One region of the Ruegeria sp. AF3 genome, then DNA from elsewhere that is predicted to be linked to it. Evidence: riboswitches for the same ligand, from Rfam matches in the RefSeq annotation. Region 1 holds a riboswitch; each other region holds the start of a gene.
The links. Region 1 has a riboswitch for cobalamin ahead of ACR3FC_RS03895 (DUF1636 family protein). Riboswitches for the same ligand answer to the same signal wherever they lie in the genome.

Region 1 (7,343 bases):
CGCCCGGTTTTGCAGCCGTCGGCGCGCAGGATCAGACCGTCAGCACCCAGTTCCAGACGAATATCTGCGGAATCCGAGGCCAACAGGCGCGTCGGGCCTGTATCTATGGCAAAACCGAACTTAGCGGGCAGAGCAGGCAGTTCCGCCAGTCGATCGATCAATTCCTGCGTCAGCCGCGCGGTCAAATCGCCCGCCTGATAGAGCGGAGTGACCAGAATATTGCGGCGTACTTCGATGCCGGGTTCCGCATCAAGCAAGTCCAGCGCCGCAAGCTCCACAAGCAACGGCTGGTGGTCGCGCTCATCCACGCCGCGCAGCTGCAGGTTGGCACGATTGGTCAGGTCAATGGTGCCGTTGCCGAACTGTTCAGCCAGTTCGCACAAGCCAATAGCCTGCCTGGCATTCAGTCGCGCCAGACGCGGACGGACCCGCACGACCAGCCCGTCGCCTGACATCATCGGGCGATGCGCGCCGGGACACCAGCCTTGAACGATAGGTGCACTCATCTCAAACCCTCCAAATCGGCCCGGATCGAATTCCGGCGCGTGTTCCAAAGCCCCGCTTCCAGCAATGCACGGAACCTGTCTTGCATGGCCTGATGGGCCTTCGGGTTGGTCTCTTGTAGAAAGGTATCAACGGCCTCATTACCCAAAGTGGCTTCGTGATAGAGATCAAACAGATGCGGAGCGACAGTGCCGGACAGATGCGCGAAAGAGGCCATGTGATCCAGCGTCGCAGCAATCTCGGCGGCGCCGCGAAAACCATGGCGCTGCATCCCCGCAATCCAGCCGGGGTTGGCAGCGCGGGCATGAACGACGCGGCTGATTTCTTCCGGCAGAGTCCGGGCGCGCGGATTATCTGGGTTGGTGTTGTCCAGATGGTAAAGCTGAGCGGTGCCCCCAGCGACCTTTTTGGCGGCGGCAAAACCGGCTTCATGCGTGGCATAGTCGTTGGCCAGCAGCAGGTCAGTTTCCGTCAGATCCTGGAGGTGAACAAAACTGTCGGCATTGGCGACACGATCCGTGATTCCCGCTTTGTCCTGCGCGATGTGTTCACCTTCCAGCGCGTACGAGCTGGCCTCAAGCCATGCCTCCCCGGCTTGGGCGCGCGCCTCGTCCGTATAGGTCTCGGACAGATGGGTCATGTTCAGGCCGTAACTGCCGGGTGCCGGGCCAAACACCCGCGTAGCCGGGGCGTGACCGGCATAGGGGTTCCAGTCGGTCGCTTCATCACGCTCTGACAAAGCCCGAACCGCCTGACCATAAAGGGCTGACAATGTGGGGAACACATCGCGAAACAAGCCCGAAACCCGCAGGGTGACGTCCAGACGCGGGCGGCTCAGGTCGGTGATGGGTAAAACTTCGATACCCGAAACCCGCTCGGATCCCTTGTCCCAAACCGGCTTTACACCCAGAAGGTGCAGGGCCATGGCGAATTCTTCGCCCGCAGTGCGCATGGTGGCCGATCCCCACAGATCGACAATCAGCCCTTTCGGGTAATCACCTTCCTCCTGCAAGTGCCGCCGTACCAGTTCCTCGGCCAGTTTCACGCCTTGCGTGTAAGCTGCGCGGGTGGGCACAGATCGCGGATCGGTGGTGTAAAGGTTTCGCCCGGTCGGCAGCACGTCAAGGCGGCCCCGATAGGGCGAGCCGGACGGGCCAGCCTCGATCCTCTTACCGGCCAGCGCATTGATCAGAGCATTGCGCTCGGCATGGGCGGATGGGGCAGGGTCGAAACTGCCGGTCACGTCCGGGACACGCCCATAGACGTGCAGCCCGTCGCCAAACTGACTTTCTTTGATATCGCAGACAAAGCGGTCAATGCGCGTGATAGCTTCGGCGGTGCTGGTGGCCTGATCCAGACCCAGATCGTTCTCCAGTCCAATGGCCTGTGCTTCTTCCCGGATATCTTCCTGCAACCGGTTACGGCGTCTGGGGTCAAGACCGTCCGCGTTTGAAAACTCGTCCAGCAGGGCTTCCAGCCGCACCATCCGGTCAGGCGTTCCGCTTTCTTTCATGGGAGGCGGGATGTGGCCCAGGGTCACCGCGCCGATCCGGCGTTTGGCCTGCGCGGCCTCGCCCGGGTCGTTGACGATGAACGGGTAGATCACCGGCAGGTCTCGGATCAGCGCCTCGGGCCAGCAGTTTGCCGATAGGGCAACTGATTTGCCGGGCAGCCATTCCAGCGTTCCATGCGCACCGATATGGATCAGCGCATCCGCTCCAAGACCTTTGCGCAGCCATAGATAGAAGGCGACATAGCTATGGCGCGGGGTGCGCGAAAGGTCGTGATAGTCGTCATCGCGCAGCTCGGGTGTTCCGCGTTCTGGTTGCAGTGCGACCAGTGCCTTGCCGCGTCGCAAAGCCGTGAAGTGAAACGCGTCATGAGCGAAAATTGGGTCTTGCTCGGGATCGCCCCATACGGTGTGCAGATCGGTGCGCAGGGTCTCGGGCAATTCAGCGAGTGCACTCAGATAATCCTCAAGCGGCCACGATACCCGGGCGTCCAAGAGTGTGTCGGCAATCGGTTCGGCAGCCGTGATGTCGTAGCCTTCACCGTGAAGATCAGACAGCATCGCTTCGGCTGAGGCCAACGCGTCGAGACCGACCGCATGGGCCATCTGCCAGTCTTTGCCGGGATATGTGGACAGTACCAACGCGGGGATCTGGTCTGCCTTGGGTTTATCACTCAGAGCAAGCCAGCCAGATACCCGGTCGATGATCGCCTCGATCCGGTCCGGCTCGGCCCGATGCGCAAAACGCGAGTATTCCAGATGCGGATCGCGCTTGCCCGGCTCTTTGAAGGAGGCAATGCCTGCTGATATTCGCCCGTCCACTTCGGGTAATACCACGTGCATGGCGAGGTCGGCAGGCGACAGGCCGCGTTCGGCCTCGGCCCAAGCCTTGCGTCGCGAGGTGGCGAGGGCGACCTGAAACACCGGCACATTCGCCGCGTCCAGAGGCGACGTGCCAGACGCGCCCTTACCCGAGAATGAAGTGGCGTTGATGATGGCCGATGGTCTGAGGGCAACGACCTGTTCCCTGAGCCAGTTGGCAGCGGCCGGGGCCTTGAGCGACGGGGCGAACAAACCCACCGCCTGGAGCCCGCGGGCGCGCAGGCTGCGGATCAGGGCCGCGACCGGGGCTGTGTCTGCTGATGTCAGATAAGCGCGGTAGAAGGTTACGAGAATGCGTTTAGCATCGTTCTCGAACGCGCAATCCACCGGGATGACACCCTGTTCCGGGCACCACGCACCGCATTCGGGCACGGTTTTCGCGCCCATCACCGGGCCGGCATAAAGCCCTGCTGCTAACGCCATCTGGGCCAATGCGGCCTGCGCGGCGACTTCTCCGCCGGTATCACACAGATGTGCCAGCCGCCGCAGGGTCGAGAGGGGCAGGGTCGAATACTCATCCAACCGAGTGTCTTCGCGCCCATCCGCCGGTAAAACGGCCAGCGCGATGCCTTTGGCCTGTGCCAGTGCCAGAACCCGTTGCAACCCGTAAGACCAATAGGGCACGCCACCGATCAGACGGATCAGGATGCCCTTTGCGCCTTCAAGTGTCTGTTCAACATAGGTGTCGACGGACAGTGGGTGTTTCAATGCTGCAAGATTGGCCAGTCGCAAGGTTGGCATCCGCCCCTCAGGTCCGCCGCCGCGATGCCAGCCCGCCGCGAAAGCGCCCAGGTCACTGTCGGAAAAGGACAGTACAACCAGATCAGCCGGGCTTTGGCCCAGATCGGTTGGGGTCTCGGTTTCCTCGAGCCCGTGGCTTTCGCGAAAGACGACGTGCATGACTTACTCGGCAACCTCGGTCACACCCACTAGGATATCACGGATCTCAGCCTCTTTGATGTCGTCATGTTCGGCAATGACGACCAGGCGCGAGCGGCGCTCTTCACCGGGCTCCCACGGGCGGTCGTATTGGTGACGAACCCGTACGCCGACAGCCTGAACCAGCAGGCGCATCGGTTTGCCAGTGACGGCGGCATAGCCTTTGACGCGCAGGATATTCAGCTCAGTTGCCAGACGTTCAATCCTGGCAACCAGTTCCGCCGGGTCGGTCTGTTCCGGCAACTCGACGATGATGCTTTCGAAATCGTCATGCTCATGATCGTGATGGCCATCGTGATGTGACGGGCGCGCGTCCATGTCATCTTCGGCGGCAGCCTCAAGGCCAAGCACGACACGAACGTCGACGACACCCTCGGCAACCTCGACGACGGGAAGCGGGCGCGGCGCCTCAGCGGCGATGATCTGTTTAGCTTTCGCGACACCTTCGGGACCTGCCAGATCGGGCTTGGTCAGCAGGATGATATCCGCGCACGAGATCTGATCCTCGAACACCTCGGACAAGGGTGTTTCGTGGTTGATCGAGTCATCAGCCAGCCGTTGGGCATCCACCGCTTCAACGTTCGGAGCAAAGCGACCGGCGGCCACGGCCTCGGCATCGGCCAGCGCAATAACGCCATCAACGGTGATCTTCGAACGGATATCAGGCCAATCAAACGCTTTCAGCAGCGGTTTGGGCAGTGCAAGGCCGGATGTTTCGATCAAAATGTGATCCGGGCGCGGTTCCAGCGCCATCAGCGCCTCGATGGTCGGGATGAAATCATCGGCCACGGTGCAGCAGATGCAGCCGTTTGCCAGTTCCATGATGTTTTCCGCAGGGCATTCCGGAATCGCGCAGGACTTCAGGATGTCGCCATCAACACCCACATCGCCAAACTCGTTAACAACAATCGCAAGGCGCTTGCCCTGCGGGTTCTGCATCAGATGGCGCACCAGCGTGGTTTTGCCCGAGCCCAGAAAGCCGGTGATCACAGTGACGGGGAGTTTTTCAAGGTTCGACATGATCTCAGGCTCCAATCGGGGGAATGCGCGAGGCGCAATTTTTGCGGAAATGTTCAGGACGGTCGCGCCATTTCACCAGACCATCGCCTGTGGCCAGATACTTAGTCGCGCCATCGATGATGACATCGACGTGATCGATTTCGTTCAGATTCTCGTAAACAAAGGTCCAGCGATCCGGCCCGCCCCGAAGAACGATGGAACAGCCCTGATCGCAGTTCGAAAGGCATTCGACCGGTTTCAGAGTGATACCATCCGGCAGGACAGCCTGTTCCAGGGCCTTGTGCAACAATGTGCCGGGTCGCTCAGCGTCATCCTCGACGGGCAGACCCCGGCGGCAAGTCGTGCAGACCAGTAGCTCTACCGGTGCGTTCTCGGTCATGTCTCTCATCCCCCCAAATCCTCTTCGCGGGGGACGGGGTTTCATGCGGGCACCACGTCTGCACATGGACCCGACACCGGAACACCCCGCCCGGTTTCAACTTCGGGTGTTGGCAGGTCTCCCGGCTTGCGGATGCCAGAGCGGTCGCTCTGTCGGATGTCCCGCCTTCCCGGCACAGGCCAGTGGCATTGGGCATCCTCTCCGGTCACGGTCGCGGGGGCGGCTGCGCTTGGCGGATGAACCGTTGACGCATTCCCTTTTCATCGGCTGTCGCCGACACCAACGAAAGGGACATGCGGCACCGCTGACCCGCTTGTCAAGCGGTTCGCGCGCAACAAATAAGCCAAGGAGAAAAAAGCGACCTGTAGGCGTCGTTCGGCGGCATGAAGAATGTGTTCGGTATGTGGTCGCATGACGGGAAAACGACGAACTTGGAGATGCGTCATATGAAAGTGGGATTTATCGGTCTGGGTAACGTAGGCGGCAAGCTTTCGGGATCCCTTTTGCGCAACGGCATTGATCTGACTGTGCATGACCTGAACGCGGATCTGGTGGCCGAGTTTGTCGCCAAAGGTGCAAAGGCGGCTGAGGGGCCCGCCCAGTTGATGCGCGATTGCGATGCGGTGATCACCTGTCTGCCGTCTCCGGCAGCATCGGACGCAGTCATGCAGGAGATGTTGCCCGAAGTGGGCCCCGGCAAGATCTGGATGGAGATGTCGACCACGGACGAGGCCGAAGTCAAACGCCTAGGTGCCGAAGTCATATCGCGCGGCGGTGCGGCCGTCGATTGCCCGGTTTCTGGCGGGTGCCACCGTGCCGCGACGGGCAATATCTCGATCTTTGCGGGCTGTAACCGGGAAACGTTTGAACGAATTCTGCCGTTCCTGACGACAATGGGTCGTCGGGTTTTGCACACCGGCGAACTGGGCTCGGCCTCGGTGCTGAAAGTGATGACCAATTATCTTGCCACCGCCAACCTGATCACCTGCGCCGAAGCACTGGTTACGGCAAAGGCTGCGGGGATGGATCTGAACACGACCTATGAGGCGATCAAAATCTCGTCCGGCACGTCCTTCGTGCACGAAACCGAAAGTCAGGTCATCTTGAACGGGTCGCGCGATATTTCCTTCACCATGGATCTGGTGAAGAAGGATATCGGTCTGTTTCAGGAGGTCGCCGACCGCGCCGGGGTGCCGCTGGAAATAAACCCGGTGATGATCAATATCTTTAACGATGGTATCGCACGCTATGGCGAACGCGAGCTTTCACCAAATATTATCAAGCGGCTGGAAGAGGCAACCGGCCTGGATATCACCGCCCCGGGCTTCCCTGCCGAAATGACGGATGATGAGCCGGAGGAGCCGGGATACGAGGTTGTGCCACAAGGGCGCGCCTGAACGTAAAGCACATACCAGACAAAATCGGGCCCCTTGAACGAGCAGGGGTAGGCAGGAGTTCCGAAAAACACGCCATATCTGGCCCGCAATTCGACAGAATCGCGGGCCTTGAACGTCTTGAAATACCGAGCGTCGCACGCGTGTACTGCGGGGTTAAGTCAGCGATTTTGATGTGATTGGAGGCGAGTACCGGACCCGCTACCATTTTGCTAAGCCATTGAATACCCATAGTTATCGGGAGCGAGGTTGGCTTGTGTGTCTCACTTTGTGTCACACAAGCTGGAGATTGGTTCGGGTAATGTCAACGCCCAAAAAGCGATGGCAAAGGGTGCTAACCTCTAGTGTCGAAGTCTGATGGACTAGATACTTCCCAGAAGCCCGGCTAAGGAGCCAAGCAAACAACACAGACAGAAGTGAGGGGTATGGGGGAAGTGGGTTCGACAAAGAAGATAGATAGGTGCGCGCAAAAATATGTCGGATTTTCGTAATGAACCAAGACCGGAGCCAAGAGTTTCTGAGGCACATTAGGCAAGCTATAGAAGAGGCTAACCTACCCGATCAAGGAGCCGCGCAGTCTTGGGCTTTCGAGCCGTATCTACAACTCAACAATGAGCAAGCTCAGGCTAGGTTGGATGCCACGCTAAAGGGGCTTTGCGCACATTGGCAAGCAAGCTACGCACGCAAACGTAATCAACAAGAACAGCAAAAGTTC
Region 2 (7,343 bases), 670 kb from region 1:
CCAGATAATCCAACTCTCCGCCGATGGGCACGCCTTGCGCCAGTGAGGTCAGGCGCACCTGACCTTCCAGCTGGTCCGCGATGTAATGGGCGGTGGTCTGGCCGTCGACAGTGGCGTTCAGGGCAAGTATCACTTCGGTGATCCCTTCGGCCAGAACCCGATCCCTGAGGCGGGGAATACGCAGCTCGTCCGGGCCGATGCCGTCCAGTGCAGACAGTGTGCCACCCAGCACGTGATAGCGGCCTTTGAAGACCCCTGACCGCTCCATCGCCCAGAGGTCGGCGACGTCCTCAACCACGCAGAGTTCGCCGTTCGCTCGGGCCTCGCTATTGCAGATATCGCAGATATCGGTGGTGCCCACGTTGCCGCAATTCAGGCATTCGCGAGCGGTGATGGCCACTTGCTGCATGGCGTCTGACAGGGGCGTCAGAAGCAGAGCGCGTTTGCGGATCAGATGCAGCACCGCACGGCGGGCCGAGCGCGGGCCCAACCCCGGCAGTTTGGCCATCAGGTCGATCAGATTGTCGATTTCGCTGTTCGTGCCCATGGCCTGCCCTGCTTTGCGCCGGAGGGAGCCTCCGGCGGGAGTATTTGGGAAAAGATGAAGCTCAGAACGGTAGCTTGATGTCCTTCGGCAGGCCCATGCTTTCGGTCAGCTTGCCCATCTCTTCCTGTGAACGTTCGGCAGCTTTGGCCTGAGCGTCCTTGATGGCGGCCAGGATCAGGTCTTCGACCACTTCCTTGTCGTCGCCGTTGAAGATCGACGGATCGATGTCCAGCCCCTTGAGTTCACCCTTGGCTGTGGCCGTTGCCTTGACCAGCCCCGCACCGGATTCGCCGACAACCATCATGTTGTTCAGCTCTTCCTGCATTTCGGTCATCTTGGTTTGCAAGTCTTGTGCGGATTTCATCATCTTGGCCATGTCGCCCAGTCCGCCAAGCCCGCCGAGTCCTTTCAGCATCAGTCGTCTCCTGTGTTTCTGTTTGGTTCTAAATACGGACCGCAGGCAGGCGGCACAAGAGGTCTCCCGCCTGTCCAGATCAGAGCGTCGCCGACCGATCAGTCATGCGCCTGCATTCCCACCCTCAGTTGTATCGTGGAGGGGCGTGAGTATGCCGGTTTCTTGAAACTTGGACCCACAAGCTTAGGGCTAATCCTCTTCGAAGGGGTCCCATTCATCTTCGACTTCGGGAAGGGCCTCGGTCTCAACCTTGGCGGCGCGCTGTTCAGGTGTTTCGATCCTTATGATCCTCGCCTTGGGGAAATGCGTCAGCACGGCCTGAACCAGCGGGTGCTCTTCGGCCTCGGCTTTCAGGGCCAGTTCGGCCCGGTCCCGCACTTCCCCGATGGTCGCGGCATCCCCGTCCGAGACAATGGAGACGGCCCACCGATTGCCAGTCCAGCGTTGCAGGGCAGAGCCCAATCGCGACGCCAGATCCGACGGTGCCTGAGGCGTCGGGGTGAATTCGATCCGGCCGGGCTGGTACGACACAAGGCGCACGCCGCTTTCTACCTCGACAAGCAGTTTCACATCGCGGTTTGTGCGGATCAGTTCCACCACATGTCCGAAGGTTGGATAGCGGGCCAGGGCCGTCTGGGCATCCTGCGCCAGCGCGGCAACCGGTGCACCACCCGCGCCGCGCGGGAGCGATGCATAGGCAGGCGGTGGGGTCGCGTTGGATTGCGTTGCCACCGGGGCCTGCCGGGACAGTGACATGCCCCCGCCCGGCCCGCCGGGGGGCGAAGGTGGGGCGTCTTGCAGCCGTTTGATCAGCTCTTCGGGGCTGGGCAAATCGGCGACATGCGTCAGTCGGATAACAGCCATTTCGGCGGCCATCATCGCGTTGGGCGCCGCAGAGACTTCCTCCAGCGCCTTCAGCAGCATCTGCCACATCCTGGTCAGAACCCGCATCGGCAAAGCCTCGGCCATGTGCTGGCCCCGTGTGCGTTCGTCGGGGGAAACCGTCGGGTCTTCGGCCGCGTCGGGTGTGATCTTTACGACGGACACCCAATGCGTGATTTCGGCCAGATCGCGCAGCACAGCCAGAGGGTCTGCGCCTTCCGCATATTGCCCGCTCAGTTCAGTAAGCGCTCCTGCCGCGTCACCGCGCAGGATCATGTCCATCAGGTCCAGAACACGACCTCGATCCGCTAGACCCAGCATCGCACGGACCTGATCTGCCGTCGTCTCACCGGCCCCGTGCGAGATTGCCTGATCGAGCAATGAGGTCGCGTCGCGGGCCGACCCTTCTGCAGCGCGGGTGATCAGCGCCAGTGCGTCGTCGGCAATCTGCGCGCCCTCGGCCCCGGCGATCTTGCGCAGCAGACCGATCATGTCTTCGGGCTCAATCCGGCGCAGGTCAAAGCGCTGACACCGCGACAGAACCGTGACCGGCACTTTGCGAATCTCGGTGGTCGCGAAGATGAATTTCACATGTGCGGGCGGTTCCTCGAGCGTCTTGAGCAGCGCGTTGAATGCGCTGGTCGAGAGCATGTGAACCTCGTCGATGATGTAGATCTTGTAGCGCGCGCTGGCGGCGCGATAGCGGACACTGTCGATGATCTCGCGGATATCGTTGACGCCGGTACGGCTGGCCGCATCCATTTCCATCACATCGACATGGCGACCTTCCATGATTGCGACGCAATGCTCGCACTGACCGCAAGGCTCTGTTGTCGGCCCTCCGGTTCCATCCGGTCCAATGCAGTTCATGCCCTTGGCGATGATCCGCGCCGTGGTGGTTTTTCCCGTTCCGCGAATGCCGGTCATGATAAAGGCCTGCGCAATCCGGTCGGCCTCAAAAGCGTTTTTTAGGGTGCGCACCATAGCATCTTGACCCACCAGGTCGGCAAAGGTTTCCGGGCGGTATTTGCGGGCGAGAACCTGATAGGCGGGGCTGGGCGTGTCTGTCATGTCTACTCGCTCGGATTCGGTGCTTCGGCACAGCGTAGTGGCGGCGGCAGTCCGCGTCCACTGTGGGGCGAGATGATTTTTTGTTTCAGAAACGGACTGGTTTCCAACTAAACTGGACCAGCGGATTTAATGACTCATTTTGTAAAGAGTACCTTGGGGGAGGACGCACTTCATGTCGCAGCTGGTCATTTTTGCTCTGCAGGTCGGAGGCGGAACGCTTGCCCTTACTTCAATGCCAGGGCGTGGCGGGGATTACGCCACCGATCTGGATACGATTGCGGCGTGGAAACCAGGCCTTGTGATTTCAATGACGACGGATGTCGAAATGCTTCAGGATGGCGCGCAGCACTTTGGCAGTGACATCCAAAGCCGGGCCAGCCGGTGGGTTCACCTGCCGATCGAAGATTTTGGAGCACCGACGCAAGCGGTTCGGAAGGCCTGGCCAGAGGTCAGCGCCACGGCCCGACACGCACTGTCGGGCGGTGGCCGGGTCCTTGTACACTGCCGTGGGGGGTGTGGCAGATCCGGGATGATTGTTCTGCGACTGATGGTTGAATGCGGTGAACGCGCCAGCGACGCACTGGACCGCTTGCGGGCCGTGCGCCCCTGCGCTGTCGAAACCGATGCGCAGCTGGCCTGGGCGTCCCGGATCACCCCGGCACAGGTGGAAGTGGGATCAAGCTGAAAGCTGCTGTGGCGCGTAGCCGGTTTTTTGGGGGCGGATCGTCGAAACCTCGATCATGGCGCAAGGCAGGTTCGCGATGGTGCCCGAGGGCAGCGTGCTGAATGTAGGTCCAAAGATCAAATCAGCATAGGCATCCAGATCCCGAGTTGCCGTGTCAGGGTGTGTTCCACAGAAAATGCGAACGCTGCCGGATCGCGCTCTGATCGTTGCCATGCACCCTTCTGCGCAATGTGACAGCGCGCTGCTGCCTTCAAATTCGAAATCCTCGCTGGTGGCCGAAACCGCCTGCGCCATGGCTTCCGAAATCGAGCGGGCCAGTCGCGCCAAAGCCGGGCAGGTTTTCCCTGTCCGCTGGCACACCGTTGCGCTGTATTCGTGTGATTTTGTCTTCCAGATCATCCTGCGCCCTCCGCGCGTGGTGGGCTGGAATATTGGGGCAGGTGGGACAGCATTTCGCCGTCAGGACCTGCCCGGACACCCCGCCCGAGTTTCGGTTTCAGTTCCGATGGCAGGTCTCCTGACTTGCGGGTCATTGCTCTGCCGACCTTCCCAGCCCATAGGCCAGTGGTATTTCGGCATTGCTTACCGCTTACAGTTGCGGGGGCAGTCGCGGACTTGGTTGATGTCTGTGTGACCAGACAAACCGCACCGTGTTCCCTTTTCATCCCGACCTCTTGTAGGGGCCGGAAACCATCACACAACCGCTAGCGTCTGATCGCGTTCCGAGTCAAGCCGATCTTTAGGCCGGACGTTTGGTCATGCTGGATGCGGATTATGTTCCGGCCTAGTGTCGTCGGCATTGAAGGCAGGCAAACCGATTGTTTCAGTGAAAGCCGGGGATCATGTTGGATACGGAACAGACGGTGTTGATCGAAGATTTCAGCTTTCCGTCAGGGTCCGTGACCTTGTCGGCGCGGTTGTACCGGCCTGTGGGTGAGCCGGAAACCGTTGTTGTGCTGAACAGTGCTACAGGTGTGCCGCGTGACTATTATCGCCATTTTGCGCGATGGCTGACTACCAAGCGGGGGATGGCTTGCCTGACCTATGACTATCGGGACTACGGGCTTTCGTTGGTCGGCCGCCTGAAAGACGCGCGTGCAACAATGGCGGATTGGGCGTTGATCGATATGCCTGCGGCACGGGCCGAGATGCGCAGGCGGTTTCCAAAGGCGCAGCACTGGACCATTGGTCATTCGGTCGGTGCGATGCTGGGGCCGGTGCAGCCGGATATCAATCAGATCGACCGTATGATCTGTGTGTGTTCGGGGCTGGTGACTTTGAAAGATCACCCATGGCCCTATCGGGGGTTGGCGGGGCTGTTCTGGTATGGCCATGCACCGCTGATGGTGCGGGTGCTTGGCTATCTGCCTGGCAAAGCAATCGGGTTTGGCTCGGACCTGCCAGCCTCGGTATACTGGCAATGGCGCAAATGGTGCACAGCTCCTCTTAGCTACGTTCCCGAGATCGGGCAGAATTTGCCTGATGCGCATTGGGGCAGTTCTGGAACACCTGTGGATCTGTTCACGTTCGAAGACGACCAGATGGTTCCGCCCGAGGCGGTTTGGCGCCTTGCCGATCTGTATGGCCCCGGGGCCAGACGCTACCTTCTGAAGCCTGCCGAATTTGGGCTGCCGGAGATTGGTCACATAGGCGCATTTGCCCGGCGCAATGCAGCGGTCTGGCCGCGCCTGATCGCCTGATCAGACGCGACGCAGGTTTTCCATAACACCTTGCAGCTATGGCCGTTTGCGAAGCTTCTTGTCCTGCATGACACCGCGGACCATCTTGCCGAACGCCTTGTCCCGCGCCCGCGATTGCGCAACGGTTTCCGAGTTTCGTTGATCTTCGCGCCGCAGCTTGCGCCAACGGTCCAGCCGCGCCGGATCAAGAACGCCTTTGCCGATTGCGTTCTGCACGGCACAGCCGGGCTCGGTCTCGTGCTGACAATCCGAAAAGCGGCAGCTTTGGCCAAGCTCTGTGATGTCCGAGAACACGTTGTCGATTCCGTTCTGAGCGTCCAGCAAACGCAATGCGCGCATTCCCGGCGTGTCGATCAGCCAGCCACCGTTACCCATCCGGTGCAACGCGCGCACCGTTGTCGTGTGCCTGCCCCGTGCGTCGTCTTCGCGAATTCCAGAGGTGGCGAGGTTTTGATCCGTCATGGCGTTGCTGAGCGTCGTTTTACCCACGCCCGACGACCCGACCAGCGCGCCGGTCTGGCCTTTGGGGCACCATGCCAGAACCTTTTCGATATCTGCCGGGTCCAGCGCATTGATCGCCAGTACCGACAAAAAAGGGTCCAGAGATTGCACTTGTCCCGAGAAACTGCCGGGGTCATCCGACTGGTCAGCTTTCGTCAGGACAACGACAGGATAACATCCGGCCTGATGTGCCAGCGCCAGATAACGTTCCAGCCGGGGCAGGTTGAAATCGGCGTTGCACGAGCTGACGATGAACAACACATCGACATTGGCTGCTATCAGTTGTGTTGCGGCACCTGTACCGGCAGCCCTGCGTTGCAGCAGGCTGCGCCGGTCCAGAATGTGACGCACGCGGTTTTCGGCGTCGGCAAGGACCCAATCCCCAACGGCATATGAACCGGTCGGATTATCCGGTGTCAGCAAAGGGATATCACCATCCGGGCTCAGCCCGATCAGACGGTCCCGATGTACCGATGCGATACGAAAGGGCGTGTCAGAAGGAAAAACCGCATGCTGCGCGGCAAAGTAAGAGGACCATCCCAGGTCCGAAAGCGTATAAGACATTTATCTGCCTGTTTTCAGAAACAGCAATGCCAACGGATGGCACGCGCGCATCCGCAGGTCGTGTGTTCAGGCAGTCCGGTGATTCCGGTGAATCAGAACCAGTCTGCCCGAAGGGTTTTCACTACAATCATAAAGCCCTCCTGTGGCTGTGGTTCACGAAGTGAGAGGTTGGACATCGACCCAAGCGGGGCTCGTTGTGGCTGCTTCCTTCCGGACCTGACCAGGTTGGCGAGGCGCTCGCCCGCGCCAACCTCTCGAGTCCGGATATAGGGAAGGCAACGGGAAAAGACAACCCGTCAGAGCGTCAGGCGGATGCGTTCAAATCCCCTGCCATCCGAGCCCAGCAACACGGGATCGAACCTGCGCAACTCATCCAAATATTTCGGGGCGCCCGGACCTGTTCGAAGAATTGTTGTCACGCCCCGCTGCGGCATCAGCGAGAACGGGTAGGGCTGCGTGACGATCGGATCGGGCGGAAGGTGCTGCGCCAGGTAATCCCGCACAAGGTCCTTGATGCTCAGCGGTGGCAGGCTGATGAACTCAGACGTTGTCGCATGCGGGAAATGCCCGCCTCCGCTGGCGCGGTAATTGTTCAGCGCCATAACGAACATCTGCTCCGGTCGTACGGGGCGGCCTGCATATGTCAGATCGCTGATCCGCCTGTGGTCTGGATGGATCATTTTCCCCTGCGCATCGTATCGAGGCGGCTGAGTGGGGTCGATCTGATAAGACAGTCCAAACACGATGTCGAAATTGTACCCGGCCCGTTCAGGGTTGATCAGTTCGGGCTCGGAACCGGGCTTTAACTGGTTGAATACGCTGGCCGACATCTCCAACCAGTCCAGCAGATGCGCGCCGCTGATCCGGATTGCGCGCAGCTCGTTGGGAAACACATGCAGATCCGCGACATGGCGCAAACATATTTCTCCGGCGGGTACCTCGGTATAATGGCGGGGGCCTGAGCGCCCGCCGGATTTG
Region 3 (7,343 bases), 1.9 Mb from region 1:
GTGTTTCGCCGGGCTCCACGACAAAGGATACGTCTGACAGCAAAGTCTTGCCGCGAACGGAATATGTCAGGTTTTGCGCCTCGATCTTCATCGGGCGCTCCTCTGGCCGCGCACCAAAATTACGGCAAAGGCAGGCGCACCGATCAGAGCGGTGACCACCCCAATCGGCAGAACCTGACCCGGGATGATGATGCGCGACACGATATCTGCGCCGATCAGGAAGACCGCTCCGATCAAGGCGGAGGTTGGGATAAGCCTGCGATGCCCCGGTCCCACAAGGAACCGGGCAGCATGAGGGATGACCAGCCCGACAAAGCCAATGGATCCGACGATAGAAACCATGACAGCTGTCGTGAGCGCGGTCGCAAAGATCAGGGTTGCCTGCACCCGACGTACCGATATGCCCAGCGAGGCCGCTGAATCAGTGCCGAAAATAAATGCGTCCAAAGCTCTGGCGTGAAAGCGGCAAATAAGCCAGCCGGCAAGGGCCACCGGAATGGCCAGATATACATCCGGCCAGCGCACGCCGCTGAGGTTTCCCATCAGCCAGAACATGATCCCGCGCGCCTGATCGGCATTGGCGGATTTGGCGATGATGAAGGCCGTTAGCGCATTGAACAACTGAGACCCGGCAATTCCCGCCAAAACGATTTTCGCCGTCGCAGCCCGCCCGCCGCCTGCGCCGGAGGCTCGGGCCAGCAACGCGACAAAACCGAAAGCCAAAAGCGCGCCATTGAACGCGCCAAAAGACAGCGACAAAGCTCCCCCGCCCAAACCAGCGATGGTAACAGCCACGGCACCCGTCGAGGCCCCGGCAGAAATGCCCAAAATATAAGGGTCAGCCAACGGGTTTCGCAGCAATGCCTGCAACACGACCCCTGCGACAGCCAGACCGGCACCGCAGGACGCAGCGACCAGAGCGCGAGGAATCCGGTAGCTCCAGATAATACCCTGATCAATTGGGTCGACGGGCAGGTCCGCTCCGGCCAGCTTGTTGACCAGAACGGAGAGAACCAAATCGGGCGACAACGAGGTTTCCCCGATCATCGCGCCCGCAAGGACCGCCGCAATCAACAGTGGCACAGTTAGGCACGCGGCCTTGAAACCCTGCCGAAAGATTGCGGCGACCTCGTTCACAAGTTGTTTCCGATGGTATCCAGCTTCTCGGCCAGATCCTCCAGTGCCGGGATTGCGCGGATGGTGGCGTCCATGGCCTGCGCATCCATAACGACAATCCGGTCATTCTTGACCGCATCCATCTGGCTGGTCACCGGATCAGCGCGCAGGAACTCCAGCTTTTTCAGGTAGTCGTCCGCAGCAAAGCGACGGCGGTCCATCTTGGCAATCACGATCACCGTCGGATTGGCCTTGGCAATGGTTTCCCAGCCCACTGTTGGCCATTCTTCATCCGTCTCGACGACGTTGCGGATGCCCAATGTGCTCATCATGTATCCCGGTGCGCCCTTCTGCCCGGCCACAAACGGATCGCTTTCCATTTCAGGAGAGGAAAACCAGAATACGGCGGACACATCGTCCAGCTTCACGGCTTGCGCCTTGGCGACGGCTGCGGCTTCACGGGCCTTGTACTCGGCAACCAGGTCCGTGCCGCGTTCGGACACATCAAAGGCTGCCGCCAGTTCTTCGATACCCTGATACAGCGTATCGGTCGAGAACGCTTGCAGGCGGGTGCCATCGCCGCCGACCGTATTGTCTTTGCCGACGCAATCCGCAGGCATCACGTAAGTTGGAATACCCAGTTCGTGAAATTGCTCACGCGTGGCGACGATGCCCTCGGGTCCGACATGCCATTCATATTGCGCTGCGACCAGTCCCGGCCGCTTGGCAACAACGCTTTCAAAGCTGGGATCATTGTCTGCCAGACGCTCTACCTTGGCATTCACCTCGGCATATTCAGGCAGCACCTCGTTGAACCAGACCGAGGTTCCAAGAACCTGCTCACTCAGACCCAGCGCATAAAGCACCTCGGTCGCGGCTTGGCCGACCGTGACTGACGACGTCACTGGCGCGTCAAACGTGACCGAGTGACCGCAGTTTTCGATGGTTAAGGGAAAGTTTCCTTCGGCGGCAGCGCTGGTAGCCAGCAAGGAAAGGCCAATCAGGCCAGTGCGTAGAAACATGACAATCGATCTCCATGTGTCAATGACCAGAGAACGGGTGAATGGGCATTTACCGAAGCAACAGACGCTTTTCTGCCTGCTGTGAGCGCAGAGTGGAACATAGCCCGCCCGGCGCGTTTCTTCGGCAACCTCCCCGGACAACCCCGCCCGGTGTGTTTCGGTTTCATACCGGCAGGTCTCCTGACTGACGGGTCTTTGTCTGTCCTGTCTTCCCAGACCGAAATGGCCCAGTGACGGAATGGACAGCGCTCGCCGCCTACAGTTGCGGGGGCAGTTCCGGTTGGCACCAAAAGGCACCTCGGATTCCCTCTTAGCCACATCGGGACCGGTAAAACGCGGGTACCTTAACACTTACTCTGCGGCAAGAAAAAACTCGGGGGTCTTTCCCATTTTCTCCCAAGGGCATGAACCTGCGCGTCTCAACATGGTGCTGACGTCAGACAAGCCGCTGAGAAGGCGCTACAATCCGCCCCGAGGACGTCGGTGTGTGATATATAGGAAAATCATGGCTGGGGTGGTAGGATTCGAACCTACGATACACGGTACCAAAAACCGCTGCCTTACCACTTGGCTACACCCCAACGGTGAGCGGCTATCTACGATTGTTGATGGCAGGGTTCAAGAGCGTTTTGCAAAAAAAGCGAGCGCCGTAAATTTTTTTTGAAGGCCCCTCATTTGGTATCGATCAACACCGCTCCGGTACGGTTGCCTTCTTGTACCAGCGCATGGGCCGCAGCGCATTCTTCCAACGTAAAGACCTTGTGAACGGGGCAGATCAGTGCGCCATCAGTCAGTGCCTTGTGTAATGTCTTTATTGCGGTGGCGCGCAAGTCCGCGGGCAGCAGGTAGATCAGAACCGCTTCGAGCGTCACGGCCTTGAACATCATGGGTCCAAAGGGAAAGACAGGTGTCATATTCCGGGCAGATCCATATGCGTTGATACGGCCGTTTTCGGCGATGACGGCAATGTTGGTGGCAAGGTTCTGTCCAAATTCGACATCGACGATTCGACCGATTGCATGCCCATCATTTGCATCGAGGATCTGATCCGAAAGGTGTTCACCGGTGTAGTCGAGCACGACATCCGCACCAGCTGCCTTGACCCGGTCAAAGTTGCGGGCGCTGGCCGTTGCGATCACTTTGGCTCCGGCCCATTTGGCAAGCTGCACAGCCAGATACCCGACGGTGCCCGCCCCGCCATGGATCAATATGGTTTGCCCGCCCGGTGCGCCGCCCGAGAACACCGCATGGCTTGCGGTTAGGCCCGGAATTCCAAGAATTGCCCCGGTTTCAAGTGACACTGTCTCGGGCAGTTCGACAGCCTGAGATTCGGGCAGGGTGATGTGGCTGGCAGCTGTACCAAATGCGCGCTGCCATTGCCCGTTCCAAATCCACACGCGCCGGCCAATCCGCGCCGCGGGTACTCCATCGCCAACCGCTGTGATGACTCCAGCCCCGTCGCTGTGCGGAACGATCAGCGGAAACGGGGGTTCCGTGACACCCGGCCGGGTTCCCGCACGGGCCTTGATATCCGAGGGGTTTACGCCGGAATAGGACAACTCGACCGTGACTTCACCTGGTTCAGGCTGGATCAGGGGAATATCCTGTATACGCAAGACATCGACAGCGTCTCCGAAGGCTGAATAAGTGACTGCGCGCATAGCGTCCTCCATTTAGGTCGAGTTAAGCGGCGATTGGGCCGGTAACTCAAACACCTTGTCGCGCTTTTTCAGGGCGATGCGCAACCGCGGATACCGGAATTCGTCTTTCGCCTATTCCCGAATTTCGGAAGGATCGACGCCCCAAAGGTTCGATTTCAATGTCCAGCCACGGTATCCGCCAGCGGTGATCCGGCACCAGTCCTGCGAACAGGTTCCAAGGCGCGCCACTACTCCGGTCTCGAAATGAGCGTTCACGGGCGAGGCTAGATCGGGGCGGGCATAAACAGGCAGCATCTCGGATTCGATCAGCACCGTTCGAACGCCAGACAACAAGGCATAGTGAACCCAGCCACCCGCGCCGTCGCGGTCCTGAACCTTGCGCCAGTTTCCGTATTCGGCGGTGACCTGCAGCGGCATGCCGCGCCGTTTGAATACCCAGTCGATTCGGTGGGTTAGGGATGGTCCGCGTCGCACGTTGCCTTCGGCTGCCTTCATCGAAACATAGCGGGGCAGGGGTAGGTTGGTGACCGAACCGCGTTTTACCTCGGCATGTGCGGCACAGACACCGAACATGACCAGAAATACGGAAACTGCCGCCAGAGATCGGCGTTTTACAGGTAGAATGCCACTCACTGACTGCCCGCTCTTATGCCTGTTGATCCGGTTTTGAAAAAAGGTCGACTCAATGCCATTGGGGTTCTTGTGCCCCGCCTTATCCTGCGCCACGATGCCATGGCGCGCGTCCGTTTGCAAAGCAGTGGGAGAGCCGAGGTGCCAAGAGAACGTTTAAGTGTTGTTGTTACGCGACGGTTGCCTGAGGCAGTAGAAACCCGGTTAAGCGAATTGTTTAACGTGCGCCTGCGCGACGACGACACCCCAATGACGCGTGAGGAATTAGTAGCAGCGGTGCAGGATGCCGATGTGCTGGTGCCCACGGTGACCGATACCATTGATGGCGGGCTATTGGGTCAGGCGGGTGAAAAGTTGCGGCTGATCGCCAATTACGGGGCTGGTGTCGACAATATCGATGTGGCGACGGCGCGGCAGCGCGGCATATTGGTGTCCAACACGCCCGGTGTGCTGACCGACGACACGGCAGATATGACCATGGCCCTGATTCTCGCTGTCACACGGCGCATTCCCGAAGGGTTGAGCGTCATGCAGCAAGGCGACTGGACCGGGTGGGCACCCACCGCGTTTCTGGGTGGTCGCATTGGCGGGCGGCGACTGGGAATTCTGGGTATGGGCCGGATCGGACAGGCCGTGGCCCGCCGCGCCAAGGCGTTTGGTATGCAGATCCATTATCACAACCGCCGCCGATTGCGCCCAGAGATTGAGCAAGAACTGGAGGCGACCTATTGGGAAAGTCTGGATCAGATGGTGGCGCGTATGGATGTGATATCGATCAACTGTCCATCGACGCCGTCGACCTTCCACCTGATGAACGCGCGCCGCCTGAAGCTAATGAAACCCTCGGCAGTGATCGTAAATACTTCGCGGGGTGAGGTTATTGACGAGAACGCTTTGACCCGGATGATCCGTACGGGGGAAATTGCGGGCGCGGGGCTGGATGTCTACGAACAGGGAACCAGTGTGAACCCGCGCTTGCGGCAATTGCCCAACGTGGTTCTACTGCCGCATATGGGGTCGGCCACGCTGGAGGGGCGGGTTGAGATGGGTGAAAAGGTTATCATCAACATCAAAACCTTCGAGGATGGCCACCGCCCACCGGATCAGGTTGTGCCTGCGATGCTCTGACGCGTCGGAAAGGATCATGGATGGATTTGTTTGAAGGGGGATGCCGCTGTGGAAATCTGCGCATCAAGGCTTCGGGCCGTCCTCTTCGCGTCGGGATTTGCCATTGTCTGGACTGCCGCAAACACCATGGCGCGTTGTTTTATGCGGCAGCCATTTTCCCGGCGGATGCGGTTAAGATCACCGGCAATGTGAAAGGTTATTCTGACCGGTACTTTTGCCCGGATTGCGGATCTCCGGTATTTGCCCGAAGCGGTGCCGAAGTCGAAGTGTATTTGGGGAGCCTTGACGCGCCTGACCAATTCACACCGACATATGAATGCTGGACCACACGGCGCGAGGCGTGGCTGCCCGAATTCACCGGAATGACCCGCTATGATCAGGATCGTCGCGCCGAAGAAACCGAACCATAGCGGATATGGCGAAACTTCGCTGTGATAACACGCTACCATGCCTGATCGTTGCAGAGGGGGCAAAATCCTTACAGGATTGAAAATAAAGATTGTATTGGAGGGTTAGAACAGATGAGACATGTTTCAGCACTGCTGCTTACTACCGCACTTACTATTTCGACACCGGGGTTCGCGCAGGAAACAGCCGACGCCGTCGCCCCTGAGGGCGCGACAGAGGGGCAGGTTCAGGCGATGACCGATGAGGTTATTGCAGCCCTCGAAGCCAAGCTTGAGGGAGTTCCGGTCACATCCGAAAACTGGATGATAGCTGCGGCCAATCCGCTGGCGGTGGAGGCCGGGGCCAAAGTGCTGCGCGCGGGCGGGTCTGCCGCGGATGCGATGGTGGCTGTGCAGGTCGTGCTGGGGCTGGTCGAGCCGCAATCCTCTGGTCTGGGCGGGGGTGCGTTTCTGGTTTGGTACGACGCGGCCAGCGGGCAAATGACGACGCTGGACGGCCGCGAAACAGCACCGCTTGCCGCAACCCCGACGCTCTTTCAGGACGAAAACGGCGAACCGCTGAAATTCTTCGATGCGGTGGTGGGCGGATTGTCGGTGGGTACACCGGGTACGCCTGCACTGCTGGAAGAGGCGCATCGAAGATGGGGGCGCGCGTCCTGGCCCGGGTTGTTTGCCGATGGCATCCGATTGGCGGATGAAGGGTTTCTGGTGTCCCCGCGACTTGCCAGCCTTGTTGCAGACGATTCCGAACGCTTGTCGCGGTTTCCGGAAACAGCCGCATATTTCCTGCCTGATGGTCAGCCGTTGCAGCAGGGACAGCGCTTGATGAACCCGGATTATGCCGAAACATTGCGCGTGCTGGCCAGCGATGGCGCTGCGGGGTTTTACGGAGGTGAGGTCGCTGCGGATATTGTGCGAACAGTCCGAAACGCCCCCGGAAATCCCGGCGTTCTTGCGGGGGTGGATCTGGCGCTCTACCAGGTGATCGAACGTAAACCGGTCTGTGCCGATTACCGCGCCTACGAGGTTTGCGGCATGGGCCCGCCGTCGTCGGGTGCCCTGACCGTCGGGCAGATTCTGGGGATGATGAACAGCTATGATCTTGCAGCAATGGGCGCCGAAAGTGCCGAGGCATGGCGCCTGATCGGCGATGCTTCGCGCCTCGCCTTTGCGGATCGTGGGCGGTACATGGCAGATAGCGATTTCATACCCATGCCCACCAAGGGGCTGGTTGATCCGGGTTACTTGTCCCAGCGGGCGGCGTTGCTGGAAAGCGAAGTGGCCTTGTCTGAGGTCGCACCGGGTAAACCGGAATTTGACCATGCTTTGATTTGGGCAGACGACGTGTCGCTGGAACTGCCGTCAACCTCGCAAATTTC
Region 4 (7,343 bases), on a different contig from region 1:
CCGGCGCCACCGCGCCCGACACAGCCTTGATCAGCGTCGACTTGCCCGCGCCATTGTCGCCGATCACCGCCAGAATCTCACCCGGCATCAGATCGAAGTCGCAGTGATCCAGCGCAGTCACCTTGCCATAGCGTTTCACAAGGTTCCGTCCTTTGAGAATGGGTTCCATCAGGCTGCCACCTTTCTGATCCACTGGTCGACCGCGACCGCTGCGATGATAAGGATGCCGATCAGCAGGAACGTCCATTGTGCATCCGCGCCCAACAACCGCAGCCCAAGCGTAAAGACGCCCACGATCAGGGCACCGAACAGGGACCCCAGAATAGACCCGCGACCGCCAAACAGAGATATCCCCCCGATCACGACCGCCGTGATGCTTTCAATGTTGGCCAGCTGCCCCGAGGTTGGCGAAACCGACCCGATCCGGCCAATCAGGGCCCAGCCCGCAAAGGCGCAGATCAGGCCGGACAGCATGTACACGGATATCAGCGTGCGGTGTACGTTGACACCGGACAGCTCTGCCGCTTCGGGGTCATCCCCGACGGCATAGACATGCCTGCCCCAGGCCGTGTGCCGCAGCGCGTATGCAAGGACGAGGATCAGCGCCAGCATGAAGACCACCCCGACGGTAAACACCGCCCCGCCCACGTTAAACTTGGCACCAAACAGTTGCAGGATGGCGGCGTGTTCCTCGATCTCCTGCGACCGGATCGTTTCGTTTTGTGAATAAAGAAAATTCGCCGCAAGAACGATTTGCCACATGCCAAGGGTGACGATGAAAGGTGGCAGCTTGATGCGACTGACCAGAAACCCGTTCAAGGCCCCGATTGCCGAGCCAACAGCAAGGCCGCACACAATCGCAACCGAAGGCGGCATTCCATAGCGGAAGGTAAACTGCCCCATCACAACCGACGACATCACCATGATGGCCCCAACACTCAGGTCGATGCCTGCGGTCAGGATCACAAGGCTTTGTGCCGCGGCCACAATCCCGACGATCTGAACCTGCTGAAGGATCAATGTCAGCGCAAAGGGCGAAAAGAACTTGGGGCCTAATAAGACACCAAAGATGACGATGGCAGCGACAAGGACAATCAGCGGGACCAGCGACGGGTTCACATGCAGAAAATGCTGAACCGTCCCGACAAATCCGCGTTGGTGATCGTCAAACTCGGCGACTTGCTCCGGGCTGCCTTTTGCGGCGGTTTCGAAATCGTCAGCTTGTCGTGAAGAATCGGACATAGAACTTCCCCCAAAGCGTCAGGTTTATGACGACTTTAGCAAGGTTTCAGGCGTGTGGGTGGTTTTGATAAGTGGAAGGCCGCGCAGCGGCCTTCCAAACATTCAGCTTAACCCCAGCAGAGGTCCATGCCTTCCTGAACCGAGATGGACTCGACGCCGTCGGCGGCCTTATCCGTCACAAGCGCCACACCGGTGTCAAAAAAGTCCTTACCGGGTGTGTTCTCGGGCTTCACGCCTTCGTCCGCCCATTTCTTGACGGCCTCAACGCCCAGCGATGCCATCAGCAGCGGGTATTGCTGTGATGTTGCACCGATGACGCCGTCCGCCACGTTCTGCACGCCGGGGCAGCCGCCATCGACGGAAACGATCAACACGTCATTTTCGCGCCCGATAGCCTTAAGCGCTTCATAAGCGCCCGCTGCCGCCGGTTCGTTGATGGTGTGCACCACGTTGATCGTCGGGTCTTTGGCCAGCAGGTTCTCCATGGCGCGACGACCGCCTTCTTCGTTGCCAGCGGTGACATCGCTACCAACAAGACGCGGGTCGTTTTCATCGCCAATCACGTTCGGATCGGCCAGATCAACACCGAACCCCTGCAGGAACCCTTGATTGCGAAGCACATCCACAGTGGGCTGGCTGACCGCAAGGTCCAACGTGGCGATTTTGGCGTCATTTGCCGCATCTCCCAGCGTGGCTTTTGCCCATTGTCCGATCAGAAGCCCCGCAAGGAAATTGTCCGTGGCAAAGGTCGCGTCGGCCGAGTCGATAGGCTCAAGTGGGGTGTCCAGCGCAATCACCAGCAGCCCGGCATCGCGGGCCTGCTGCACCGCTGGAACGATAGACGACGTATCCGACGCGGTCAGCAGGATACCCTTTGCGCCATCCAGAATGCAGGTTTCAATGGCCTGAACCTGAGTTTCGTGGTCTCCGTCGACTTTGCCGGCAAAGGCTTTCAGCTTCATGCCAAGCTCTTCGGCTTTGGCTGTGGCACCCTCTCTCATTTTAACAAAGAAAGGGTTGGTATCCGTCTTGGTGATCAGGCAAACGGTTTCACCTTCGGCCATTGCACTGCTTGCCATGGCCGTAACCGCCAGCGCCGTGGCGCCTGCAAGTTTCGCAAGTTTCATCGGTAGTCCTCCCAGTTTTCCCAATGCCCGTCCGGGCATACGTTTGATCGGGCGAAAACCGGCCCGATCGAACGTGAAAACCATCACAAGATTCGAATTTCGAGTCAATAAATAAATCACTCTTATTTATTATTGACAGAAAGGAAGGGTTTTTACATTGTCGTCATGAAGGGGATGGCCGTGTCTGCAATGAACTCTCTGGGCAATACTACTGGCGTACGCGAGCCAGACATGCGCGGCACCAACCAAAGTGGAATGCGGGCCCGAAATGAACGGCTTGTCCTGTCACTGGTCCGGCGCCATCAGGCCCTCGCAAAATCTGAAATCGCGCGCATGACCGGCCTGTCGGCGCAGACGGTCTCGGTCATCATGCGCCAGTTGGAGAACGATGGGTTGCTGTTGCGGGGCGAACCGATCCGGGGAAAAGTCGGGCAGCCATCGGTTCCCATGCGCCTGAACCCGGACGGCGCGTATTTCTTTGGGCTCAAAGTCGGGCGGCGTAGTACCGAACTGGTGCTGACGGATTTTCTTGGCAACGTCAGGCACCGCGAGCGGCGGACCTATGATTTTCCGACGCCCGAGGCGACATTGAGCTTTTCCACAGAAAGCCTCGACAAAGTGATGGCGTCAATGTCGCCCGAGGCGCGCAGCAGAATCGCGGGCCTTGGGATTGCCATGCCGTTCTACCTTTGGGACTGGGCACAAACATTGCAGGTTCCTCAGGAAAAAATGGATCCGTGGCGTGACGCGGACCTGAAAGGCGCGCTAGCCGCAAGCTATGACGTGCCGGTATTTTTGCAGAACGACGCAACCGCGGCCTGCGGTGCCGAGCTGGTGTTTGGCCCTGCAGAAGGCCCACGAGATTTCCTGTATTTCTATGTCGGCTTCTTCATCGGAGGCGGGGTGGTTCTGAACGGCTCCATCTTTTCAGGGCGGGGAAATGCCGGTGCGCTTGGTCCATTGCCTGTGCCGGACGACGCAGGCGGAGTGAAACCATTGATAGATGTCGCCAGTCTTTATGTGCTGGAGCGCGCAGTTGGTGGGAATGCCGAAACAGCCGGCTCAATCTGGGAAACGACACGGCATTGGGACGTACCGGAAACCCACCTTGAGAATTGGCTGAACCAGGCGGCGTACGGAATCGCCCATGCCATCGTCTCTTCTTGCAGCCTGATCGATTTCGAATGTGTCAAGATTGATGGCTGGATGCCTGCTGATATCAAGGCGCGGCTGGTGGAAAGGGTTGAGCTCAAACTATCCCATATGAACCTGACCGGGCTTGAACGGCCCTTGGTGCTGGCAGGGGCGGCGGGCCCGGATGCCCGGTCATTGGGGGCGGCCAGTTTGCCATTGTCGGAAAGATACCTGCTCGAAGGGTAGGTTCATCCCCGAAAAACCCCGACCTGTATCCAAAGCGGATCAACCGGAAAAAGGGCATTGCCCGCTGAACTTTTTGACAGCCAGCGCAATTGATCGTTGACGGATGCTGAAGAAGTCTGGCAAGCCGCTCGGCATGTCCGGTTCCGGGGCGTGCTCTGGAATCAATAGGGAATGCGGTGCGGGCTTTGGCCCAATTCCGCAACTGCACCCGCAACTGTAAGCGGCGAGCAGGGCTGAAGTGCCACTGGAGTTAATCCGGGAAGGCCAGCCCAACGCTTTGACCCGCAAGTCAGGATACCTGCCGGACATGTGCCTTTGACAAAGGCACTCCTAATCGGCGACGGGATGTGCGTCGGAGCAGGATGCTTGAAAAAGCAGCTCGGCTTGGACGTCCCCGCAGTCAAAACGCATCTCGTACCGGGGTTGGTACGATGGGACAAGGACGACTATTGATGACCAAGCTGCTTTCTGCAGCCGCTGTGGCGATGGCGCTTCCAGCGATGGCAAATGCGCATTTCCTGCTGGAATACACCTCTGACACCATGATCGACGCACCGGGGAATGTTCCGGTCAAGCTGATCTTCTGGCATCCGTTCTCGAACGGGCATGTCATGGATCTGGACAAGCCGCAGGAATTCTACGTGATCCACAACGGTCAGAAAACCGACCTGCTGGACACTCTGGAACCCGTGCGTTTCACCGGCGGCGAAAACGAAGGCGCGGCATTCAAGGGTTATGTTCCCGTCAAACGGTCGGGCGACTATGTGCTGGTGACAGTTCCCCAGCCCTATTATGAGGAATCCGAGGATATCTATATCCAGCAGATCGCCAAGGCATTCCTGAACCGCAACGAACTGCCGACCGACTGGATGAACCCGGTGGGCTTGCCGGTTGAGATCATCCCGCTCAACAAACCGACCAACATCATCGCGGGTTCGACCTTTACGGGTCGGGTTATGGCCGAAGGCCAACCGGTTGCGGGTGCCGAGATCGAGATCGAGTACATGGCCGCAGAACCGGACATGGAAAGCACGGCTGCTTCGGCCCCGACCGTCTCGCCGTTGCCGGGTGGTGCATTGGTCGCAACTTCGGATGATAACGGGTATTTCACGTTCGGCGTTCCGAAAGCCGGATATTGGGGTTTTGCAGCGCTCGGCGCCGGTCCCGTGACCGAACACAACGGCAAAGAACTCAGCCAGGACGCGGTCATCTGGATCCGCGCCTGGGATTTGGAGTAACCGTAGATGCATATCGTTGACGGAGCCTTGTCCAACCCGGTTGTGATCGGCGGTGCCGTCGCTGCGGCGGGTGGAATTGCCATGGGCCTCAGGTCGCTGGATCTTGATCGCATCCCCACTGCGGGGGTGCTGTCAGCCAGCTTTTTCGTGGCATCGCTGATCCATGTTCCTATTGGTCCGTCGTCGGTGCACCTGATCCTCAACGGTATGGCCGGGCTTTTGCTGGGGTGGGCCGCATTCCCGGCCCTGTTCGTCGGGCTTTTGCTGCAAGCCGTCTTCTTTGGCTTTGGCGGGTTGACGGTATTGGGGATCAACACCCTGAACATCGCGTTGCCCGCGGTTCTGGCCGGACTGATCTTTAGCCGCCTGATCGCCCGCGGCTCACCGCTGCAAGGTGCGATATGGGGCGGGGTCGGCGGTGCCTTTGCCATTGCCGCCACAACCGGCATGGTTGCGTTTTCACTGGCCTTGTCCGGGGATGCCTTCCTGCCTGCGGCTAAGATTGTTTTCTTTGCACATATTCCTGTCATGGCGATTGAGGCGATCCTGACCGGGTTCGCGGTTTTGCTGGCGCGCAAGGTCAAGCCCGAGCTGTTTGTCAAACGAGCGGTCGCATGAGGTATCTGGCAATCATTCTGGCGCTGTGCTGCGCACCCCTACCTGCCTTGGCGCATAAGGTCATAGCCGGAGTGTTTAAATCCGGTGACGCCATCGAAGGCGAAATCGGCTTTTCCAACGGCGACATGGCAAGCGATACCGAGGTCATCGTCAACGGCCCGGACGGAGCCGAGCTGGGCCGTATCGTAACAGATGTAGACGGGTTTTTTATCTACACGCCAAACGCGCCGGTGGCCCATACATTCTTTGCAAACCTTGGTGCCGGACATGTGGCCGAGGTCACCATGCCCGCTGCGGATGTCGCCCGGATCATGGGCGTTGAAGCGGAACCTGATACCCCGCCAACAAACGCACCTGCCCAGACAGCGGCGGTGCTCAGCACTGAACAACAACAGGTCATTGCCAGGGCCGTGCGGGATGAGCTGCGCCCGCTGCGTCGGGAAATCGCGGCTTACCGCGAACAAAATGATCTGCAAACTGTTCTGGGTGGGATCGGATATATTGTCGGTCTGTTTGGTCTGGGCTTTTACTTTGCGGCACGCCGCAAGCTGGCGGCCTGATGGCGCATGTTCTGGGACAACAGGAAAGCACGCTGGTCAAAGCGGGCGCGCAGCGGCGCGGCGCGATCAACCCGCTTGATCCTAGGATGCGGATCGTTATGGCGGTTGTCTTCGCGGTGGTGACAGTGGCGGTGTCCTCGCTGACAGCGCTGTGCGCGGCTCTGGCGGTGTCCCTTTCGCTTCTTGCCGCGTCGCGTCTGCCCTGGCGGAAGACATTGAAACGCATGGCCATGATGGACGGGTTCATCCTGTTCATGCTGGTGTTGTTGCCATTCTCCATGCCCGGCGACCCGATGTTTACGCTCTGGGGGTTTCCCGCAAGCTGGCAGGGCTTCTGGAAAGCGGTCGAGATCGCCTTGACGGCCAACGCGGTCATCCTGTCCATTATGGTGCTGGTCGGCACGATGGAGCCGGTCACGCTTGGCCACGCCCTGCACCGCCTGCGCTGCCCCGAAAAGCTGGTTCACCTTTTGATGTTCACCATCCGATATATCGAGGTTCTGCGGGAAGAATACCTGCGCCTGCGCGCGGCCATGAAAGTGCGCGGCTTTCGCCCGGCAACAAACTGGCACACCTATCGCAGCTTTGGCTATCTCGTGGGCATGATGCTGGTGCGCGCGATCGAAAGATCCGAACGCATTCTTGATGCGATGAAATGCCGGGGGTTTTCAGGCCGTATGCTGTTGCTTCAGGACTTTACCCTGACCCGAAGGGACATCGTTTTTGCCGCAGGTCTTGGTGCTCTTTGCGCGGGTCTGATCATACTGGATTTGGCATGACACTGATTGCGCTTGAAGAAATCTGCTTTGCCTACGCCGGTCAGCCACCCGTTCTTGACGGTGCCAGCCTCAGCCTGTCCGCTGGTCAACGCTTGTCGCTGACGGGCCCGAACGGGGCAGGAAAATCGACCTTGCTGCGCATTACGCTTGGCTTGCAGCGCGCACAGTCCGGCACGGTCAGGATCTTTGGTCAGCAAAGGGTGCATGAGGCTGATTTTCACGACGTGCGCCGCCGGGTGGGCCTTGTGTTTCAGGATGCGGATGATCAGTTGTTCTGCCCGACCGTCGCCGAGGATATCGCCTTTGGCCCGCTCAACCTGGGCAGAACACGCGACGAAGCACTTGCCATCGTTGAAAACGTATTAGGTGATCTGGACCTGATGCATCTGAAGAACCGCA

Region 2: it holds a riboswitch for cobalamin, as region 1 does, so the genes downstream of both, ACR3FC_RS07335 (hypothetical protein) here and ACR3FC_RS03895 (DUF1636 family protein) in region 1, are expected to answer to the same signal.
Region 3: it holds a riboswitch for cobalamin, as region 1 does, so the genes downstream of both, ACR3FC_RS13640 (ABC transporter substrate-binding protein) here and ACR3FC_RS03895 (DUF1636 family protein) in region 1, are expected to answer to the same signal.
Region 4: it holds a riboswitch for cobalamin, as region 1 does, so the genes downstream of both, ACR3FC_RS18075 (DUF4198 domain-containing protein) here and ACR3FC_RS03895 (DUF1636 family protein) in region 1, are expected to answer to the same signal.

Annotation. Positions count from the first base shown of each region.
Region 1 is NZ_JBQFJM010000001.1:782,388-789,730, reverse strand. Features, by position in the region: gene ACR3FC_RS03910 (cobalamin biosynthesis protein CobG) at 1-506, opposite strand, end outside; gene cobN (cobaltochelatase subunit CobN) at 503-3,796, opposite strand; gene cobW (cobalamin biosynthesis protein CobW) at 3,800-4,855, opposite strand; gene ACR3FC_RS03895 (DUF1636 family protein) at 4,860-5,234, opposite strand; cobalamin riboswitch at 5,329-5,533, opposite strand; gene ACR3FC_RS03890 (NAD(P)-dependent oxidoreductase) at 5,636-6,631, shown strand.
Region 2 is NZ_JBQFJM010000001.1:1,448,768-1,456,110, reverse strand. Features, by position in the region: gene recR (recombination mediator RecR) at 1-547, opposite strand, end outside; gene ACR3FC_RS07350 (YbaB/EbfC family nucleoid-associated protein) at 609-962, opposite strand; gene ACR3FC_RS07345 (DNA polymerase III subunit gamma/tau) at 1,152-2,915, opposite strand; gene ACR3FC_RS07340 (protein-tyrosine phosphatase family protein) at 3,088-3,600, shown strand; gene ACR3FC_RS07335 (hypothetical protein) at 3,592-3,999, opposite strand; cobalamin riboswitch at 4,091-4,309, opposite strand; gene ACR3FC_RS07330 (alpha/beta hydrolase family protein) at 4,443-5,300, shown strand; gene rsgA (ribosome small subunit-dependent GTPase A) at 5,337-6,365, opposite strand; RNA gene ffs (signal recognition particle sRNA small type) at 6,524-6,622, opposite strand; gene ACR3FC_RS07315 (bifunctional 2',3'-cyclic-nucleotide 2'-phosphodiesterase/3'-nucleotidase) at 6,662-7,343, opposite strand, start outside.
Region 3 is NZ_JBQFJM010000001.1:2,705,798-2,713,140, forward strand. Features, by position in the region: partial or broken gene ACR3FC_RS13630 (ABC transporter ATP-binding protein) at 1-91, opposite strand, end outside; gene ACR3FC_RS13635 (FecCD family ABC transporter permease) at 88-1,137, opposite strand; gene ACR3FC_RS13640 (ABC transporter substrate-binding protein) at 1,134-2,138, opposite strand; cobalamin riboswitch at 2,292-2,483, opposite strand; tRNA gene ACR3FC_RS13645 (tRNA-Gln) at 2,645-2,719, opposite strand; gene ACR3FC_RS13650 (NADPH:quinone reductase) at 2,810-3,799, opposite strand; gene ACR3FC_RS13655 (SH3 domain-containing protein) at 3,911-4,372, opposite strand; gene ACR3FC_RS13660 (2-hydroxyacid dehydrogenase) at 4,571-5,557, shown strand; gene ACR3FC_RS13665 (GFA family protein) at 5,578-5,967, shown strand; gene ggt (gamma-glutamyltransferase) at 6,079-7,343, shown strand, end outside.
Region 4 is NZ_JBQFJM010000002.1:318,524-325,866, reverse strand. Features, by position in the region: gene ACR3FC_RS18095 (ATP-binding cassette domain-containing protein) at 1-169, opposite strand, end outside; gene ACR3FC_RS18090 (ABC transporter permease) at 169-1,242, opposite strand; gene ACR3FC_RS18085 (substrate-binding domain-containing protein) at 1,350-2,369, opposite strand; gene ACR3FC_RS18080 (ROK family transcriptional regulator) at 2,559-3,749, shown strand; cobalamin riboswitch at 3,871-4,069, shown strand; gene ACR3FC_RS18075 (DUF4198 domain-containing protein) at 4,202-4,987, shown strand; gene cbiM (cobalt transporter CbiM) at 4,994-5,605, shown strand; gene ACR3FC_RS18065 (cobalt ABC transporter permease) at 5,602-6,165, shown strand; gene cbiQ (cobalt ECF transporter T component CbiQ) at 6,165-6,944, shown strand; gene ACR3FC_RS18055 (energy-coupling factor ABC transporter ATP-binding protein) at 6,941-7,343, shown strand, end outside.